3 linked regions of the Nordella sp. HKS 07 genome follow. The protein of the gene in region 1 interacts with the protein of each later gene in a pairwise test. Links are inferred from orthologs where the notes say so. Each region holds a gene or a part of one and is shown on either strand. Other genes may lie near its edges.

The links.
Region 2: the proteins of rpe (region 1) and eno interact in binary tests that used the Escherichia coli proteins (3 or more experiments, as listed by UniProt). The link is inferred for Nordella sp. HKS 07 from one-to-one orthologs.
Region 3: the proteins of rpe (region 1) and G5V57_RS10130 interact in binary tests that used the Escherichia coli proteins (3 or more experiments, as listed by UniProt). The link is inferred for Nordella sp. HKS 07 from one-to-one orthologs.

The regions. Positions count from the first base shown.
Region 1 is NZ_CP049258.1:3,265,330-3,270,990, reverse strand. The notes cover bases 1,080-3,956. They hold rpe (ribulose-phosphate 3-epimerase), read left to right. Parts: upstream 1,080-2,119; coding sequence 2,120-2,794; downstream 2,795-3,956. Other genes in these bases: G5V57_RS34390 (propanediol/glycerol family dehydratase large subunit), read left to right, coding at 2,904-3,956; gap (type I glyceraldehyde-3-phosphate dehydrogenase), read left to right, coding at 1,110-2,117. Also shown: G5V57_RS15380 (HlyD family secretion protein), read right to left, coding at 1-313; G5V57_RS15375 (MarR family winged helix-turn-helix transcriptional regulator), read right to left, coding at 300-773; more of G5V57_RS34390, read left to right, coding at 3,957-4,130; G5V57_RS34385 (propanediol/glycerol family dehydratase large subunit), read left to right, coding at 4,138-5,169; G5V57_RS15355 (diol dehydratase small subunit), read left to right, coding at 5,166-5,585; G5V57_RS15350 (hypothetical protein), read right to left, coding at 5,579-5,661. UniProt on the Escherichia coli protein: Catalyzes the reversible epimerization of D-ribulose 5-phosphate to D-xylulose 5-phosphate.
Region 2 is NZ_CP049258.1:5,843,737-5,849,418, forward strand. What follows is about bases 1-2,898. They hold eno (phosphopyruvate hydratase), read left to right. Parts: upstream 1-761; coding sequence 762-2,036; downstream 2,037-2,898. Other genes in these bases: kdsA (3-deoxy-8-phosphooctulonate synthase), read left to right, coding at 1-659; G5V57_RS27505 (hypothetical protein), read left to right, coding at 2,011-2,754; dapA (4-hydroxy-tetrahydrodipicolinate synthase), read right to left, coding at 2,755-2,898. Outside these bases: more of dapA, read right to left, coding at 2,899-3,651; G5V57_RS27515 (LuxR C-terminal-related transcriptional regulator), read left to right, coding at 4,036-5,682. UniProt on the Escherichia coli protein: Catalyzes the reversible conversion of 2-phosphoglycerate (2-PG) into phosphoenolpyruvate (PEP). It is essential for the degradation of carbohydrates via glycolysis.
Region 3 is NZ_CP049258.1:2,155,366-2,161,114, reverse strand. The notes cover bases 1,995-4,959. They hold G5V57_RS10130 (PfkB family carbohydrate kinase), read left to right. Parts: upstream 1,995-3,059; coding sequence 3,060-3,860; downstream 3,861-4,959. Other genes in these bases: G5V57_RS10125 (hypothetical protein), read left to right, coding at 3,904-4,959; G5V57_RS10135 (SIS domain-containing protein), read left to right, coding at 2,035-3,048. Outside these bases: G5V57_RS10145 (type I secretion system permease/ATPase), read left to right, coding at 1-566; G5V57_RS10140 (HlyD family type I secretion periplasmic adaptor subunit), read left to right, coding at 490-1,950; more of G5V57_RS10125, read left to right, coding at 4,960-5,028; G5V57_RS10120 (FAD-dependent oxidoreductase), read left to right, coding at 5,071-5,749. UniProt on the Escherichia coli protein: Catalyzes the ATP-dependent phosphorylation of fructoselysine to fructoselysine 6-phosphate. Functions in a fructoselysine degradation pathway that allows E.coli to grow on fructoselysine or psicoselysine.

The sequences.
Region 1 (5,661 bases):
ACAGCAGAGCGCCCTTCTCGACATAGTCGTTCTCTCGCACGGCGACCTCGGCGACGGTGCCCGGCACGTCGGTCGCGACATTCATGATCGCGGCCTGGATATAGGCATTGTCGGTTTCGACATAGCGGCCACCGGCAAGATACATCTCGCCGGCGACGGCGAGCGCTACAAGCGGGCCCAAAGTAAGGAGGCCGAGACGAATGAGCTTGCGCTTGTTGCGCCGCTTCGGCGCGACTGGCAGCTCGACGACATTGCGTTCTTCTCGGGGCTCGCGGGTTTCGCGGGCTTCTGTCTTGGCTTCAACGGCGGACATTTCCAACTCTCCGCTCATCGCCGGCATCACTCATGATGGCGACGAGATTATCTTTCATCCTGGCGAGGAGGCGCATTGTCTCATCGATCTCGCCATCGCTCATACCCTCGAGGAGCTCGGCGCGGGTTTCCGCGGCGATGACTTTCAGCGTCTCCAGAAGGGGGTGCGCCGCAGGCAGCAGATAGAGCGACCAGGCACGGCGGTCGGTCGGGTGCGGACGGCGCTCGATGAGGCCGGCCTGCTCGAGCCGGTCGACCAAGCGGCCGACGGTGATCGGCTCGACCTCGAGAAGCTCGGCCAGGGCGCCCTGATTCAGGCCCTCCTGAACATAGATCTCCTTCAGGACCTGCCACTGCGCCCGGGTCAGGCCGGTGCCGCGGACATTCTGCTCGAACCGCTTGCGCAGGAGGCGCCCGGTATCGATCAACAGAAGACCTAAGGATGCATGTTCGGGTTTCATAACGTCAGAAATTTAAGATGCCGGGATATACTAAGCAAGCTTATTATATCCCTATCTAATGTAAGCTCAGCTATGTTTTGAGTGCATGCCTGACATAGAGCCTTTCCCGTTTTGATCGAATCAAGGGATTCGATCAAAATGGGATAAAAAGGCTCGATTACATAATATCTGGAGCGCTTCCTTGTCGCGAAAGTCGAGCAACTTTCGCGGGAAGCGCTCTAGGGTCGCACGGGGCACCGTGCCGCCCTCTCCGATGGCCGTTGGCCCTTCCCCCTGCCGGCCAGTCGTCTATAAAGCGGGCCCTGTTCAATAAAGTCTGCGGAAGAGGAGAAAGACATGGCTGTACGCGTCGCGATCAACGGATTTGGCCGCATTGGCCGCAATATCGTGCGGGCCATCTTCGAATCGGGGCGCAAGGACATCGATGTCGTAGCCGTCAACGATCTGGGCCCCGTCGAGACCAACGCCCATCTCCTGCGTTATGACAGCGTGCATGGCCGCTTCCCGCATGAAGTCGCGGTCGCGGGCGACACGATCTCGATCGGCAACGAAAAGTTCAAGGTCACCGCCATCAAGGACCCGGCGCAGCTGCCCTGGAAGGAGCTCGGCGTCGATATCGCGCTCGAATGCACCGGCATCTTCACCTCCAAGGAGAAGGCCTCGGCCCATCTGACCGCTGGCGCCAAGAAAGTGATCGTCTCGGCGCCCGCCGACAATGCCGACCTCACCGTCGTCTACGGCGTCAATCACGACAAGCTCACCAAGGACCATGTCGTCATCTCCAACGCGTCCTGCACGACGAACTGCCTGGCGCCTGTCGCTAAGGTGCTGCATGACGCGATCGGCATCGACAAGGGCTTCATGACCACGATCCACGCCTATACCGGCGACCAGCCGACGCTCGACACGATGCACAAGGATCTCTATCGCGCCCGCGCCGCGGCCCTTTCGATGATCCCGACCTCGACGGGTGCGGCCAAGGCGGTCGGCCTCGTGCTGCCCGAACTCAAGGGCCGCCTCGACGGCGTCTCGATCCGCGTTCCGACCCCCAATGTATCGGTGGTCGATTTCAAGTTCGTCGCCAAGCGGGCGACGAGCGTCGAGGAAGTCAATGGCGCCATCAAGCGCGCGGCCGAGCAGCAGCTCAAGGGCATTCTCGGCTACACCAACGATCCCAATGTCTCGATCGACTTCAATCACAACCCCAATTCCTCGACCTTCCATATGGACCAGACCAAGGTCATGGACGGCACGCTGGTCCGCGTGCTCGCCTGGTACGACAATGAATGGGGCTTCTCGAACCGCATGGCCGACACGGCCGTCGCTTTCGCCAAGCATATCTGACCATGACCCGCCCGCTTCATATCGCGCCGTCGATCCTCTCCGCCGATTTCGCCAAACTCGGCGAAGAGGTGCGCGCCGTCGATGAAGCGGGCGCCGACTGGATCCATATCGACGTGATGGACGGGCATTTCGTGCCCAACATCACTTTCGGCCCGCCGGTGATGGCTTCGATCCGGCCGGTGACGAAGAAGACCTTCGACGTCCATCTGATGATCGCGCCGGCCGACCGCTATCTCGAGGCTTTCGCCAGGGCCGGCGCCGACATCATCACCGTACATACCGAGGCGGGTCCGCATCTCGACCGCTCGCTGCAGACCGTCAAGGCGCTCGGCAAGAAAGCCGGCGTGGCCCTCAATCCCGCGACGCCGGTCGATCACATCAAGCATGTGCTCGACCGTCTCGACCTCATCCTCATCATGACGGTCAATCCGGGCTTCGGCGGCCAGAGCTTCATCCCTGCGATGATCGACAAGATCCGCGAGACGCGCGACCTCGTTCAGGGCCGCGACATCGATATCGAGGTCGATGGCGGCATCACCGCCGAAACCGCACCTTTGGTGGTCAGGGCCGGCGCCAATGCGCTGGTCGCGGGCTCCGCCGTCTTCAAGGGCGACGCCAAAGCCTATGGCAAGAACATCTCGCTGATCCGGACCGGCGCCACCACAATCGCCGCCTGATCGCAAAACCTGACGCCGGATGACGCGCTGGCGCGCCGGTTGACAGCCCCACCAATCTTCGTGTTCTTCGCCAGTGTGTCCGCGGCAGACTGAACGAAAGGTGGCAGCCATGGCCGACAACCCTCGATGGCGTCGCTTCGACGAATGGAATGCGAGACCTTTGCGTCACGACCAGTTCGCCGCCGAAGACCCTGAGGCCGGTTTCGCCACTTTCCACAGTCCGTGGGATCCCTCCCCTTCCGCGCGCGTGGAGAATGGAAGCGTGGTCGAGATCGACGGCAAGCCGAAAGCCGATTTCGACATCATCGACACCTTCATCGCTGATCATCATCTCGATCCCGACGTGATCGAGGAAGCCATGGCGATGGAGCCGACGGAGCTGGCGCGCATGCTGGTCGACATCAACGTGCCACGCGAAAGGCTGGAAAGACTGGCGCGCGGCATGACACCGGCGAAACTCGCTTCCGTCGTCGCCACCATGTCGTCGCTGGAGATCACCTTTGCCTACGCCAAGATGCGCCAGCGCCGGACTCCGGGCAACCAGGCGCATGTCACCAATGCCAAGGATGATCCGCTGCAGCTCGCGGCCGACAGCGCGACCGCGGTAGCCCTTGGCTTCGATGAGGTCGAGACGACGATGCGCGTCGCCTCCAACGCCTGGGCCAACGCCATGGCCTGCACCGTCGGCGCGGCCGTCGGGCGGGGCGGTGTGCTCTTCCAGTGCTCGATCGAAGAGGCCGAGGAGCTGCAGATCGGCATGGCGGGCCTCACTTCATATGCCGAAACGGTTTCCGTCTACGGCACCGAAGGCGCTTTCCTCGATGGCGACGACACGCCGTGGTCGAAGGCCTTCCTGACCGCGGCCTATGCGTCGCGCGGGATAAAGGCGCGCTGCACTTCAGGCGCCTCCGCCGAGCTCTTGATGGGCTTTCACGATCGCCAGTCGGTGCTCTATCTGGAAGCGCGCTGCCTGTGCCTGCAACGCGCCATGGGCGTCCAGGGCACCCAGAATGGCGGCATAGACGGGGCGCCGCTCACCGCCTCGATGGCAGGGGGTTTGCGCGAGCTCATGGCGGAGAACCTGCTCGCCGCCTGGCTCGGGCTCGAATGCGCCTCCGGCAACGACACCCGGATCAGCGAGTCCGAGATCCGCGTGGGCGCCAAGATCACGCCCTATCTGCTGGCGGGATCTGACCTCATCTGTTCGGGCTTCGGATCGATCCGCAACTACGACAATTCCTTCAACGCCTCGCTCTTCAACGGCGAAGACATCGAGGACTATCTCGTCCTGCAGCGGGATTTCGAGGCGGGATGGCGGGCTGACGCCGGTAAATGAAGACGAGGTGAGCCGTCTCCGGATGCGGGCGATACGCGCCATCGCGGCGGTGTTTGAGGAACTGGAGCTGGCAAAGGTGCCCGAAGCCTGGATGCAATCGGTCGCGGCCGCGTCGGGATCGCAGGAAACACAGAGCTTCACGGCGGGCGAGGTCACGCGGATCAGCGAAGCGATCCGAAATCGCGGTCTTACCGCCGTCAATGTCGTGCGCGCGCTTGCCCGGCGCGGTTTTGCCGATGAGGCGGAGAACCTGCTGCTCATGCTGCGCCAGCGCATTTCGGGCGACTATCTGCAGACCTCCGCCATTCTGCGTGACGGCAAGGTGAAAAGCGCCCTCAATGATCCCAACGACTATCAAGGACCCGGCAGCGGCTATCGCATGTCGGAAGCGCGCTGGCAGGCGGTGCGCGGCATCCGCGATATCCAGACTCGCGATAAGGTGATGGAGCGCGAACGCCGCGCCGATCCGACTGCACCGCCCTGGCTGGTGAGCAAGGGAAGCGCCGCTAAAGGGCACGACCCCACAGAGATCGTGATCGGTGTCAGCCCGGCCTTCGGATCCGAACTGAACCGGACGACCGCCGGGCATGAGCTGATCGACGTGCTTCTGGCCTTGACCGAAGGTATCAGGGAAGGAGGCGGCGTGCCGCGGCTCGTGCGCATCCGGCACACGGCCGATACGTCCTTTCTCGGCCTCACCGCGGCGCGGCTTTCCGGCTCGCGCTACGGCATCGGCATTCAGGCCAAGGGCACCGCTGTCATCCATCGCGCCGATCGATTGCCGCACCTGAATATCGAGTTGTTCTCCAACGCGCCGGTGACCACGCTCGATCATTATCGGGCGATGGGACGCAACGCCGCTCTCCATGCGTTGGGGCAGTCACCCGAGCCGGTCGTCGTGCCGGTGGATGGACGCGCTTTGGGCGCGCGTCACCATGTTCATGTCGCGATGCTCTACGCGATCGAAACGGAACTGGCGGATCCCGATGCCGCGCCTCTCGAGCTCACCATGGTCCTTGGACAGAGAACATTCGCATGACCAATCCCCTAGACCTCTATCCCGTTTCCGAGCGCGCGCCGGAGCGCGCCGTGTCGTCGTCGGGCGTCCCCATCGGCCGTTTCACCGTGGAAGAGGTGATGGCCGGCACTATCGGCCCCGGAGACATTCGCATTTCGGCCGATGCCTTGCGCCTGCAAGCCGAGATCGCGCGCGCTGCGCAGCGCGAATGCCTGGCGCGGAATTTCGAGCGCGCCGCCGAGCTCGTCGCCATACCGCAGAACATCATCCTCGAGACCTATGAGATGCTGCGCCCCGGAAGGGTGACAGATCCGGGCCTTCTGTCGCAACAAGCGGAGATGCTGCGCCGGGACTACGGCGCCCACAGCATAGCCGCGCTGGTCGACGAGGCAGTTGCGGCCTATACCCGCCGCGGCCTTTTCCGCCCCCGCTATTGATGCGCTGAGGATATCGCGCGACGGAACGCACCAATACCGATCACGATGAAGATGGCCAGTGTGACGAGCTGCGTTA
Region 2 (5,682 bases), 2.6 Mb from region 1 along the record:
ACAAGGCGAACCGCACCAGCCTTACCGGCAAGCGCGGCCTTGGCCTCGAAAAGGCGCTTGCCGTCTTCGCCGACATTCGCAAGGAATTCGATCTGCCGATCCTCACCGACGTCCATGAAAATCATCAGTGCGCGGAGCTTGCACCGGTGGTGGACGTGCTCCAGATCCCGGCCTTCCTCTCGCGCCAGACCGATCTCCTCATCGCCGCCGCCCGGACGGGCCGGGTGGTCAATGTGAAGAAGGGACAGTTCCTGGCGCCCTGGGACATGAAGAATGTCGCGGCCAAGGTGGTCGAGAGCGGCAATCCCAATGTCATCCTCACCGAGCGCGGCGCTTCCTTCGGCTACAACACACTGGTGAGCGACATGCGCTCCCTGCCGATCATGGCCGAGACCGGCTGCCCGGTGGTGTTCGACGCCACTCATTCGGTCCAGCAGCCCGGCGGCCAGGGAACGTCCTCGGGCGGCGACCGCCGTTTCGTGCCGGTTCTCGCCAAAGCCGCCGTCGCGGTGGGCGTGGCGGGTGTCTTCATCGAGACGCATCAGGATCCCGACAACGCGCCGTCCGACGGCCCCAATATGGTGCCGCTGGACAAGCTCGAAGCGCTGCTCACCGCACTCCTGGCGCATGACCGGATTGCCAAGGCGGATGCGGCCTAGACCGGGGGCGAATGACGCCGGATCCGGGGCCCGGAAGACGGACTTGCAATCGTCATCCGGGGCCAGCATAGAGACGCTCCGACCAGCCAACTGGAGTGACTCATGACCGCCATTCTCGATATCACAGCGCGCGAAATTCTCGACAGCCGCGGCAACCCGACCATCGAAGTGGACGTGGTGCTGGAGGATGGCTCCTCGGGCCGCGCCGCCGTGCCGTCGGGCGCCTCGACCGGGGCGCATGAGGCGGTGGAGCTGAGGGACGGCGACAAGCTGCGTTTCCTCGGCAAGGGCGTGACCAAGGCTGTCGCAGCCGTCAATGGCGAGATTTTCGACACGCTTGCCGGCATGGATGCCGAGGACCAGATCGCCCTCGACCGCGCCATGATCGACCTCGACGGCACGACCAACAAGAGTCGCCTCGGCGCCAATGCGATTCTCGGCGTGTCGCTCGCCAACGCCAAGGCGGCGGCCGATACCTCGGGGCTTCCGCTCTACCGCTATGTCGGCGGTCCCGCCGCGCGCATCCTGCCGGTGCCGATGATGAACATCATCAATGGCGGCGCCCATGCCGACAATCCGATCGATTTCCAGGAATTCATGGTCATGCCGGTCGGCGCCGACAGTTTCCGTGAAGGCCTGCGCATGGGAGCGGAGATCTTCCACACGCTGAAGGGCGCCCTCAAGAAGGCTGGGCACAACACCAATGTCGGCGATGAAGGCGGCTTCGCGCCGAATTTGCCGTCGGCCGAAGCCGGCCTCGATTTCGTCATGAAAGCGGTCGAGCAGGCGGGCTATAAGCCGGGCAGGGACGTCTATCTGGCGCTCGACTGCGCCGCGACCGAATTCTTCAAGGACGGCAAGTACAATTATGAAGGCGAGGGCCAGATCCGCTCGATCGACGAGCAGGTGAAGTATCTCGCCAAGCTGGCCAAGGACTATCCGATCATTTCGATCGAGGACGGCATGGCGGAGGACGATTGGGAAGGCTGGAAAGCGCTTACCGAGCTTATCGGCAAGAGCTGTCAGTTGGTCGGCGACGACCTGTTCGTGACCAACACCAAGCGGCTGAAGCAGGGAATCACCCAGGGCGTCGCCAATTCCATCCTGGTCAAGGTCAACCAGATCGGCTCGCTCACCGAGACCCTGGAAGCGGTCGAAATGGCCCATAAGGCGGCCTACACCGCCGTCATGTCGCACCGCTCCGGCGAGACCGAGGACGCCACCATCGCCGATCTTGCTGTCGCCACAAATTGCGGCCAGATCAAAACCGGTTCGCTGGCGCGCTCCGACCGGCTGGCGAAATACAATCAGCTGCTGCGGATCGAGGAAGAGTTAGGGGCACAGGCGGAATATGCGGGACGCTCAATCCTTCGATAGGAAGGGCGGAGGGACGGCGAAGACCTCCAGGCTTTCAAACCTGAATCTCGGCATCAGCGCCTTCGCGGCGCTGGCCGGGGTTGTCTTTGCCGGCATCCAGGCCTTCAGCCCGACTTCGGAAAAGACGCCCATCAATGTGACGGTGGCGCTCGACCCCGCGAAGAAGGTGGGGCAAGTCGATCCCGCGATCGGGATAGATGTTGCGAAGTCCGGTGGCGTTATCGATGCCGTCAATTCGGGCGGCAAGAGCGACATCACGGCCGCCACGCTACCGCAGGCTGCGGCCCAGACGGCGGCGCTCGACCTGAGCCGCAACATCGCCACTGCGGCGTTGAAGGACGGCAGCGAAGCCCGCTACCAGTTCCGCGACCTCTTCGACGGCAGTCCTGAGACCGAGCTCGTGATCCAGGCACCCGACCAGGAGGTCAATGTATTGCTCGACCTCGGCGGCGAGCGGCAGGTGAGCGCGCTCGAATATGCGCCGCCGACCCAGGCCGACGGCATGGCCAAGGCGACCATCCTCGATGTCATGGTATTGCCCGAGGGCAAGCTCGAGGCTTCGGGCCGGCCGGTCATGAGCTATCCGCTCCAGACTTCGGCCGGCCGCCAGACCTTCTCGCTTCCGGCCCAGACACGCGGCAAATATCTATGGCTGCGCATTGCCGGACCCGCAGGGGCGGAGAAGGTCGCCGTCGGCGAATTCAAGGTCTTGCAGTAGTCAAGCCGCCGCGCGCGCCTTCAGCCCTTCGATATGCTGATCGATACGCTGCGCCAGGGCGTCCGAGATCGGCACCATGGGCAGTCTGAGCTCCGGACTGTCGATGAGGCCGGTGCGCCACAGCCAGTGCTTGATCGGCGCGGGATTGGGTTCCTGGAACAACAGCCGCGGCGTGTCGGCATATGCCCGCCAGGCGGCGAGTGCCGCTCGCTGGTCGCCTTGCCGGAGCAGCATGCGGACATGCGCCAAGGTCTCCGTTCCGACATGAGCGGAAGCGAGAATGCCGCCATCGGCGCCTTGCGTGAGCGCGGTGTAGAAGAGGGCGTCTTCTCCGGTGAGCACGGAGAAGCCTTGCGGTCTGTGGCGCAGAAGATCGAAGGACTGGCCCGCATCGGCGCAGCAATCCTTCACACCGACAATGTTGGGGAGTTCCGCCAGGCGCAGCATCGTTTCATTGCCGAGGTTGACGCCGGTCCGATAAGGGATGTTGTAGATCACGATCGGGCGATCCGTATTGCCGGCGAGCTGCGCGAAATGCTGGTAGAGGCCGGTCTGCGAGGGGCGCGTGTAATAGGGGCAGGCGATCAGATAGCCATCGACGGCAAGCATCTGTGTCCGGTGCAGCGCCTTGAGCACCTTCACCGTGGCGCCCCCCGAGAGGCCGAGAAATATCGGCATCTGGCGCTTCGCCTCGGCAAGCTCGGCACGCGCCACCAGCACGATGCGGTCGGTCTCTTCGTCGCTGAGGCTCAAGCCTTCGCCTGTGGTGGCGCCGAGAATGACGCCGTCGACCGGCTGTGCGGCATAGTGGCGGATCATCCGGGTGAGCGACGTCTCGTCGAGCTCGCCGTTACGGAAGGGGGTGATCAGCGGGATCCACAGACCCACGATTGTCATGTTTCGTCTCCTCATGGGCCGGAGACGGGCAACAAAAAACCCCGTCCAAACCGGCGGGGTTCACTTCGATCTTCTGGCGGCTGTCTACTTCACACGCAAGCGATCTTCGTCCCCCGAATGGGAGATTTTTTCGATTTCGCGTTGATGGTGCGGCAAGCGGCCATGTTCTGAGAATGACCGATCAAGCGCGCGCGGTCAAGGTTGACTTGCTTTCGAGGTCTTCGCCGGCCTAGCGCGTATCCCGGCGACGTAGAATCACGTCGCCGAAAAGGATTCGCGCCAAATCAATATGTTGGAGCAAATCCTTATCGCCAAAGTCTTCAACTTTGGCGGGATTTGCTCTAGATCAGGCTCACTTCAGTCCGGTTGGAGAATGAGCCACGGATGTTCATCGAGACCAAGATGCATCCCCCGCATTTGCGCGGGGCGACGGTGGAGCGACCGCGACTGATCGCCATGCTCGAGGAGGCGACGCAAGGCAGGCTCGCCATCGTCTCCTCGCCGGCCGGGTTCGGCAAATCGACGCTGCTTGCGCAATGGGCGGTGAAGGCCGCGGTCGGCCGACGCATCGCCTGGCTCTCTGTCGATGCACAGGACAATGACCTCGCCCGCTTCCTGAGATATATCACCGGCACGCTCAACCGCGCCGATGCCACGATCGCCGCCCATGCGCTTTCGCTCATCGAGTCGAGCCCGGTCACGCCTGTCGAGTCCATCCTGGCAGGTCTCGTCAACGATCTGTCGCGATTGTCGGAGCCCGTCTATCTCGTGCTCGACGATGCGCATCTCATCATCTCCTCCGAGATCGCCGTCTTCCTCAATGCGCTCGTGACCTATGCGCCGCCGGCGCTGCATGTGGTGCTCGCCACGCGCGGCGAATTGCCGGTCGACGCCATGCGGATGAAAGGGCAAGTGGTCAATCTCGGCGCCAGCGAATTGCGTTTCTCGCTCGACGAAACCGATCACTATCTGCGTCAGGTCTGCCGGCTCGATCTGTCGACCGCCGGGGTCGTGGCGCTGCATCACAAGACAGAAGGTTGGCCGCTCGGCCTTCAGCTCGTCTCGCTGACGCTCGCGCATGAGCCGTCGAAGGAAAAATTCATCACCGAATTCTCGGGCAGCCAGCGCGATGTGGCGGGCTTCCTCGCCCATGAGGTGCTGGCACGCCAGCCGGCCGAGGTCCAGGATCTCCTGCTCCGCACCTCGATCCTCGAACGCTTCAATCTGGGCCTTGTCCAGGCGGTCTCGCCCGATCTCGATGGCGCAATGATCCTGGCGCTGATCGAGCGCGCCAATCTTTTCCTCATTGCCCTCGACAGCACCGGCCATTGGTTTCGCTACCACCATCTTTTCAGCGATTTCCTGCGCGGCAAGCTCGCGGCCTGGAGCATAGCGCGCCGCGCCGATCTCCACCGCAGGGCTTCCGCCTGGCTCTCCGCCAACGGCTATGTCTCGGATGCCGTTGGCCATGCGCTCGCCGCCGGTGATCAGGACGTGGCGGCGGATCTGGTGGAGAAATGCGCGACCCCGATCATCATGCAGGGCCATATTCCGCTGGTGACGGAATGGCTGAACCGTCTGCCGCCCGACGTGATCGCGACCCGGCCGCGCCTTCTCTTGACCCGTGTCTGGGCGCATTTCCACACCGGCCGCTCGCGCGAGGCGGTGCGCGTTCTCAAGCAGGCGAAGCAACTGGTCGCGAAGCTCGCACGCGACGGCGCCATCGATCGCAAGACGATCCGCGCGCTCGAGGCCGAGCTGCGGACATTGACCACAGGTGTCGTCAGCGCGGCCGACTGGCCGCGCATGGCGACGAAGCTGGCCGCGCGCTGGCTCGCCGATTATCCGGAAGGCGAGCCCTTTGCTCAGGGTACCTTGAGCAATATCCGCGCTTTCGCGCATTTCTCGCTGGGAGAATCGGATGCCGCGAGGCTCGCGGCGCTGAAGGCGCGCGACCATCACGCGGCGGCCCATTCGATCTTCGGCATCGTCTATGCCGATCTCATTCTGGGGCTCGTCGAATTGTCGGCC
Region 3 (5,749 bases), 1.1 Mb from region 1 along the record:
GGAGGGTGCTGATCGACGGCATCGATGTCTCGCTTGTCGATGTCGCTTGGCTCAGACGTCAGATCGGCGTCGTCCTGCAAGAGGATATCCTGTTCAACCGGTCGGTCCGCGACAACATCGCAATCACCGATCCGGCGACGCCGATGGAGCGGGTGATGGCGGCGGCGCGGCTTGCCGGCGCACACGATTTCATTCTCGAGCTCCCGGAGGGCTACGACACCTGCGTCGGCGAGCGCGGCATGTTGCTGTCCGGCGGGCAACGCCAGCGCATTGCCATCGCGCGTGCTCTGGTCGCCAATCCCCGGATACTGATCTTTGATGAGGCAACAAGCGCCCTCGATTACGAAAGCGAGCGGATCATCCAGCAGAACATGCAGGGCATCTGTGCCGGGCGCACCGTCTTCATCATCGCTCATCGCCTCTCTGCCTTACGGCAAACCGACCGGATATTGGCGATCGAGCACGGCCGGGTCGTCGAAGACGGCTCGCATGACGAACTCATGCTCTGCGATGGACAATACGCCATGCTCTATCGCGCGCAGACGGGACTGCGGGAGGTGGGGTGACATGGTCGCATCGATCCAAAGGCTTCCGCTTCTTTACACGCCCCACGACGAGCGCGAGTTTCTTCCGGCAGCCCTGGAAATCATAGAGACGCCGGCCTCGCCTGCCGGTCGTGCGATTGCCGGCGCGATTATCGTATTCTTTGTACTGGCCTTGGCCTGGTCGGTGCTGGGTTGGGTCGATATCGTGGCGACTGCTCCGGGCAAGATCGTGCCTACCGGGCGTAGCAAGCTTATCCAATCGCTCGACAGCGGCATCGTTCACGCGATTCACGTTCAGAATGGGCAGATGGTGAAGGCAGGCGATTCGTTGATCGAGCTCGATCCAACGGAGAGCGAGGCCGACCGAAACCGACTGGCCGGCGAACTCCTCGTTGCTCGCCTCGAAGTGGCGCGACTGGAGGCGATGCTGTCGGGGGCGCCAGATCCGGCCGCCGCCTTCGTCGCATCCCCGGGTACCGACGGAGTGCAGGCGGCACTCAGTCGCCAGCTGGTCGGCAGCGCAATGTCTGAATTCCGCGCCAAGCTCGCCGGGCTTGATCAGCAGGCGGCCCAGTCAGAAGCCAATCGCGTCGCGGTCGCTGCCACAATCGAGAAGCTGAACGCCGTGCTGCCGCTATTGCGGGAGGAACTCGACATGCGCCAGGTACTCTATAAAGGCAATGTCGGGTCGAAGCTTGCCTATCTCGACGCCCAGGAAAAGGTGCTCGAGATGGAGCACGAATTGGCGGTGCAGCAGGGCCGTTTGAGCGAAGCGCAGGCGGCGGCGGCGGCGGTCGCCGAGTCGCGGCGTGAAGCCGAAGCCGAAAAGCGGCGCAGCTGGCTTGCCGCCCTTGCCGATGCACGAGCCAAGGTGCAGACGCTGACGCAGGATCTCGTCAAGGCCGAGGAACGCATGAAGCGGCAAATCCTGGCGGCGCCGATCGATGGCATCGTGCAGGAGCTCGCCATCCACACGATCGGCGGCGTGGTGAAGCCGGCCGATACACTTATGGTGCTGGTTCCGACAGACACCCGGCTTGAGATCGAGGCGTTGATAGCCAACACCGACATCGGATTCGTGCATGCCGACCAGCCTGCGAAGATCAAGGTCGATACGTTCACCTTCACCCGCTATGGGTTGATCGATGGCAAGCTTCTGAGTGTTTCACCCGACTCAACACCAGATCCGGCGACGAGCAATGCATCGGAAGCACGCAGCCGCGAGCCCGGCTTCGCCGCCCGGGTCAGTCTGGATCGCACCTCGATGAAGATCGGCGATCAGGTCGTGCCGCTAAGGCCCGGCATGGCCGTGACCGTCGAAATCAACACCGGCGAACGCCGCATCATCGACTATCTGCTTTCACCGCTGCTGCGCCATACGCAGGAGAGCTTGCGGGAGCGTTAAAGCATCGGACCGAGGAGTGCGTGCGAGGCGCGCTTGCTAAGGGGCGCGGCGGCATGGTTACATGGCTGCGGGAGAGACAATACCATGCTCAATTTCGACGCCGACCGCTTCCTCAAGATCCAGGGAGGTGCGGTAGCCCTCCATGACGAGATTCATGCCGTGCTCGGGCGCTATGTGGCGGAGGGCCTCGACAGCGTATTTTTCCTCGGCACCGGCGGTGCCGCAATATTGATGTATCCGGCGGCGGCGCTGCTCGCCCGGCGCTCAGGCCTCCAGGTCTTCACCGACAGGTCGGCCGAGCTCGTCCTCACCGACCATCACGCGCTCGGACCGGACTCGCTGGTGATCATTCCCTCGCTCTCCGGCACGACGCGGGAGAGCATCGCGGCGCTCGACTTCTGCCGCGCCAGGGGCGCCCGCATCATCACTCTGGTCGGCCATGCGGACTCAGCCCTCGGCAAGGCGGCTGATCATGCTTTCGTCAATTACGCGCAGGACGACACATCGTCGGAATCCTTCTATGTGCAAAGCCTGCTGATCGCGCTGTCGCTGCTCCAGCATCGCGGCGAATCGAGCCTTTATACGGAAGTTGCGCCGGCGCTCGCGCAATTGCCCGCCGCACTCCTCAAGGCGAAGTCCGGTTTCGAGGCGCGTGCCGCGACGCTCGCCGCGCAACTCAAGGATGAACCCTATCACATCATCACCGGCGCCGGGTCGGTCTGGCCCGAGGCCTTTTATTACGGCATGTGCATCCTGGAAGAGATGCAATGGATCCGAACCCGGCCGGTGCATGCCTCGGATTTCTTCCATGGCACGCTCGAAGTGGTGGAAAAAGGCGTGAGCGTCATCCTCTTTCACAGCGAGGACGAGTTCCGGCCGCTCGGTGAAAGAGTGGAGAAGTTCGCGCGGCAATATACCGACAAGCTCACCATCCTCGATCCGCGCGATGCCGAGCTTCCCGGCATTCCGGCGGTGCTGCGGTCGCTTCTGTCGCCCGCCATTCTCGCCACCGAGCTCGAGCGTCTTTCCGCTCATCTCGAGCATCTGCGCAACCATCCGTTGACGACCCGGCGCTACTACAAACGTGTCGCCTATTAGGACCCACGACGGTGACCGTCCGGATCGCCACGGTCGGTGACAATTGCATCGACCGCTATCTGCCGCCGGTCGATCGCCAGCTGGTTGGTGGCAATGCCGTCAATGTCGCGGTTAATCTCCGCCGTCTCGGACATGACGCAGCCTATTTCGGCGCCGTCGGCGACGATGCGGAGGGCCGGCGCGTCAGGGCGGTACTAGCGAAGATCGGCGTCGACATCGCTGCGCTCAAGACCGTCTCTTCGGGACGGACATCGCTCACCACCATCGCAACGGGGCCGGATGGCGAGCGGCATTTCATGGCGGAGGATTTCGGCGTCTGTCGCGGCTACCGCCCTGATGCGATTGACCTCGCGCGGCTGAAGACGATGCGCCATGTGCATATCGGCTGGCTCGACGACGGCGGCTCGACGAAACGCGCACTCGCTGACGAGGGGATCAGCGTCTCGCAGGATCTCTCCGTCAATGCCGCGCCTGAGAACATCTCGCCGGACGCTTTGTCGATCGCCTTTGCTTCCTGTGACGGCAGCGCGGCAGAGGGCATGCGTCTCGCGCGTCAGATTTGCCGGAAAGGTGCTCGCCTCGCAGTGATCCTGCGTGGAGCGCAAGGGTCGCTTGCGCTTGCCGGTGACGACATCGTCAGTGGCGAGGCGCTGCCGGTCGCAGTCAGCGATACGACCGGCGCCGGCGACAGTTTCATCGCGGGCTTCCTTTCAGCGCATCTCAACGACTTACCCATCACCCAATGCCTCGCAAGGGGTCACCGGGAAGCGGCGCGGACCTGTCAGTTCTTCGGTGGCTTCATCCAGGATTGAGTGTTAGCCTTATCGGCGCCATCAGCGAGCGAGGATCCGGATCATGCTCCATGTCGATCTGCCGACGGCCGAAGACTTGACACGCCTGGCTGCCGCGCGCGGCGAGGGCTCGGTCACCATCGTACTGCCGACGACCCGGCTCACGCAGGAGATCGGCGCCAGCATCATCGAGCTGAAGAATCTCGCCAAGGAAGCGACCCGCCAGCTGAAAGATGCCGGATTCGACAAGCGCAAGATCTCCGCCATCGAAGAACAGATCGAGCATCTCTCGGAGGATGAGGATTTCTGGGCGCATCAGGCGACAAGCCTCGTCCTCTATGTCACGCCCGAGAACCTGACGAGCTTTCGCCTTCCGACGCGTCTGGCGGCGCTCGTCGAGGTGGCCGACCGCTTTCATGTCAAGCCGCTGATACGCGCCGCGGCCTTCCCCGATGTCGCTTTCATTCTCGCTCTGTCCGAGAACAGCGCCAGGCTCATCGAGATGCATGGCGATCTGCCGGCGGAGGCCGTCGCCGTCCAGGACATGCCGAAAAACATGGATGCGTCAGGTGCCCGCGCCAAGAGCCGCGACACATCGCCCGGCGGGCGCTTCCAGGGAGGTGCGGGCGAGACGTTTCATCGCCGCAATTACAGCCGCAAGATCGATGCCGCTTTGCGGCCGCTGCTGGCCGGTCGCGATATTCCCCTGATCCTGGCGTCGGTCGATGATTTCGATACGATCTATCGCTCGGTGAACAGCTACGAGCATCTCGCCCCAGAGACGATCAAAGGCAATCCCGACCGGATGTCGGCGGGCGAACTCGCCGAGTTCGCGCGACCGATCCTGCAGCGCCTTCATGCCGGACGCATCCAGGCGCTCAATGAGCAATATCGCCTGCGCGAAGACCAGGGCCGCGCCGGAGCCGATCTCGCGCAAGTGGCGCGCGCCGCGGCGAATGGCGCCGTCGACACCTTGCTCGTCGAGATCGACAGCGTCGTCGACGGCACGATCGATGAGACCACGGGGGCCATCGACGTGGCCAAGGGGGCGAGTGCCGACACCTATGACATCATCGATGAGATCGCCGGATTGACGCTGCGCGCCGGTGGCCGCGTTCTGGGCCTCAGGCAGGCGGATCTGCCGGTGGCGACATCGCCGGTCGCCGCGCTCTACCGCTATCCGGCGTGATCGGATAAACCACTTCCTACAAATCCAGGACCGACTCGCTCCATGTCCAACTCGTTCGATGTAATCGTCATCGGCGCCGGCATATTCGGCCTCGCGACAGCAGCCGAACTCGCGGCGCGCCGGCGGCGCGTGGCGGTGATCGACCGTTTCGGCAGCGGCCACCCGGCGACGTCATCGACCGGGCGCTCGCGCGGCATCCGCATCGCCTATGACCATCCTTTCTATGTGGAGCTCGCTTTGGACGCGATCCACCGCTGGCGCGCTCTCGAAAAAGCGGGCGGCCGTCAGATCCTGCATCTCACCGGACAGGTCGATTTCGGTCTCGACACCAAGCTCGCCGCCATTGCGTCAGCGGTGCGCGAAGCAGGCGGCGTGATTGATGAGCTCGATGCCGCGGGTCTACGCCGCAAGCTGCCGCATCTTCTGACCGCGCCCGGAGATATCGGCCTTTTCCACGCGCAGGCCGGCACGGTGCTGTCCGACACCGGCATGGCGGCCCTCAAGGCCAAGGTTCTTGGCGACGGTGTGAAGCTGTTCGAACCCGAGCGCGTCATCGCGATCGAGCCCGGAAACCTCACGCAGGTGGTGACAGAGAAGCGCCGGCTCGAGGCTGGAACAGTGGTCGTGGCCGCCGGGCCGTGGACCGGTGCCTTGCTCGCGACGCTCGACATCCATATGCCGCTGGCGCCGTCCATCGCGCAGGTCACCTTCATCGCGGCCC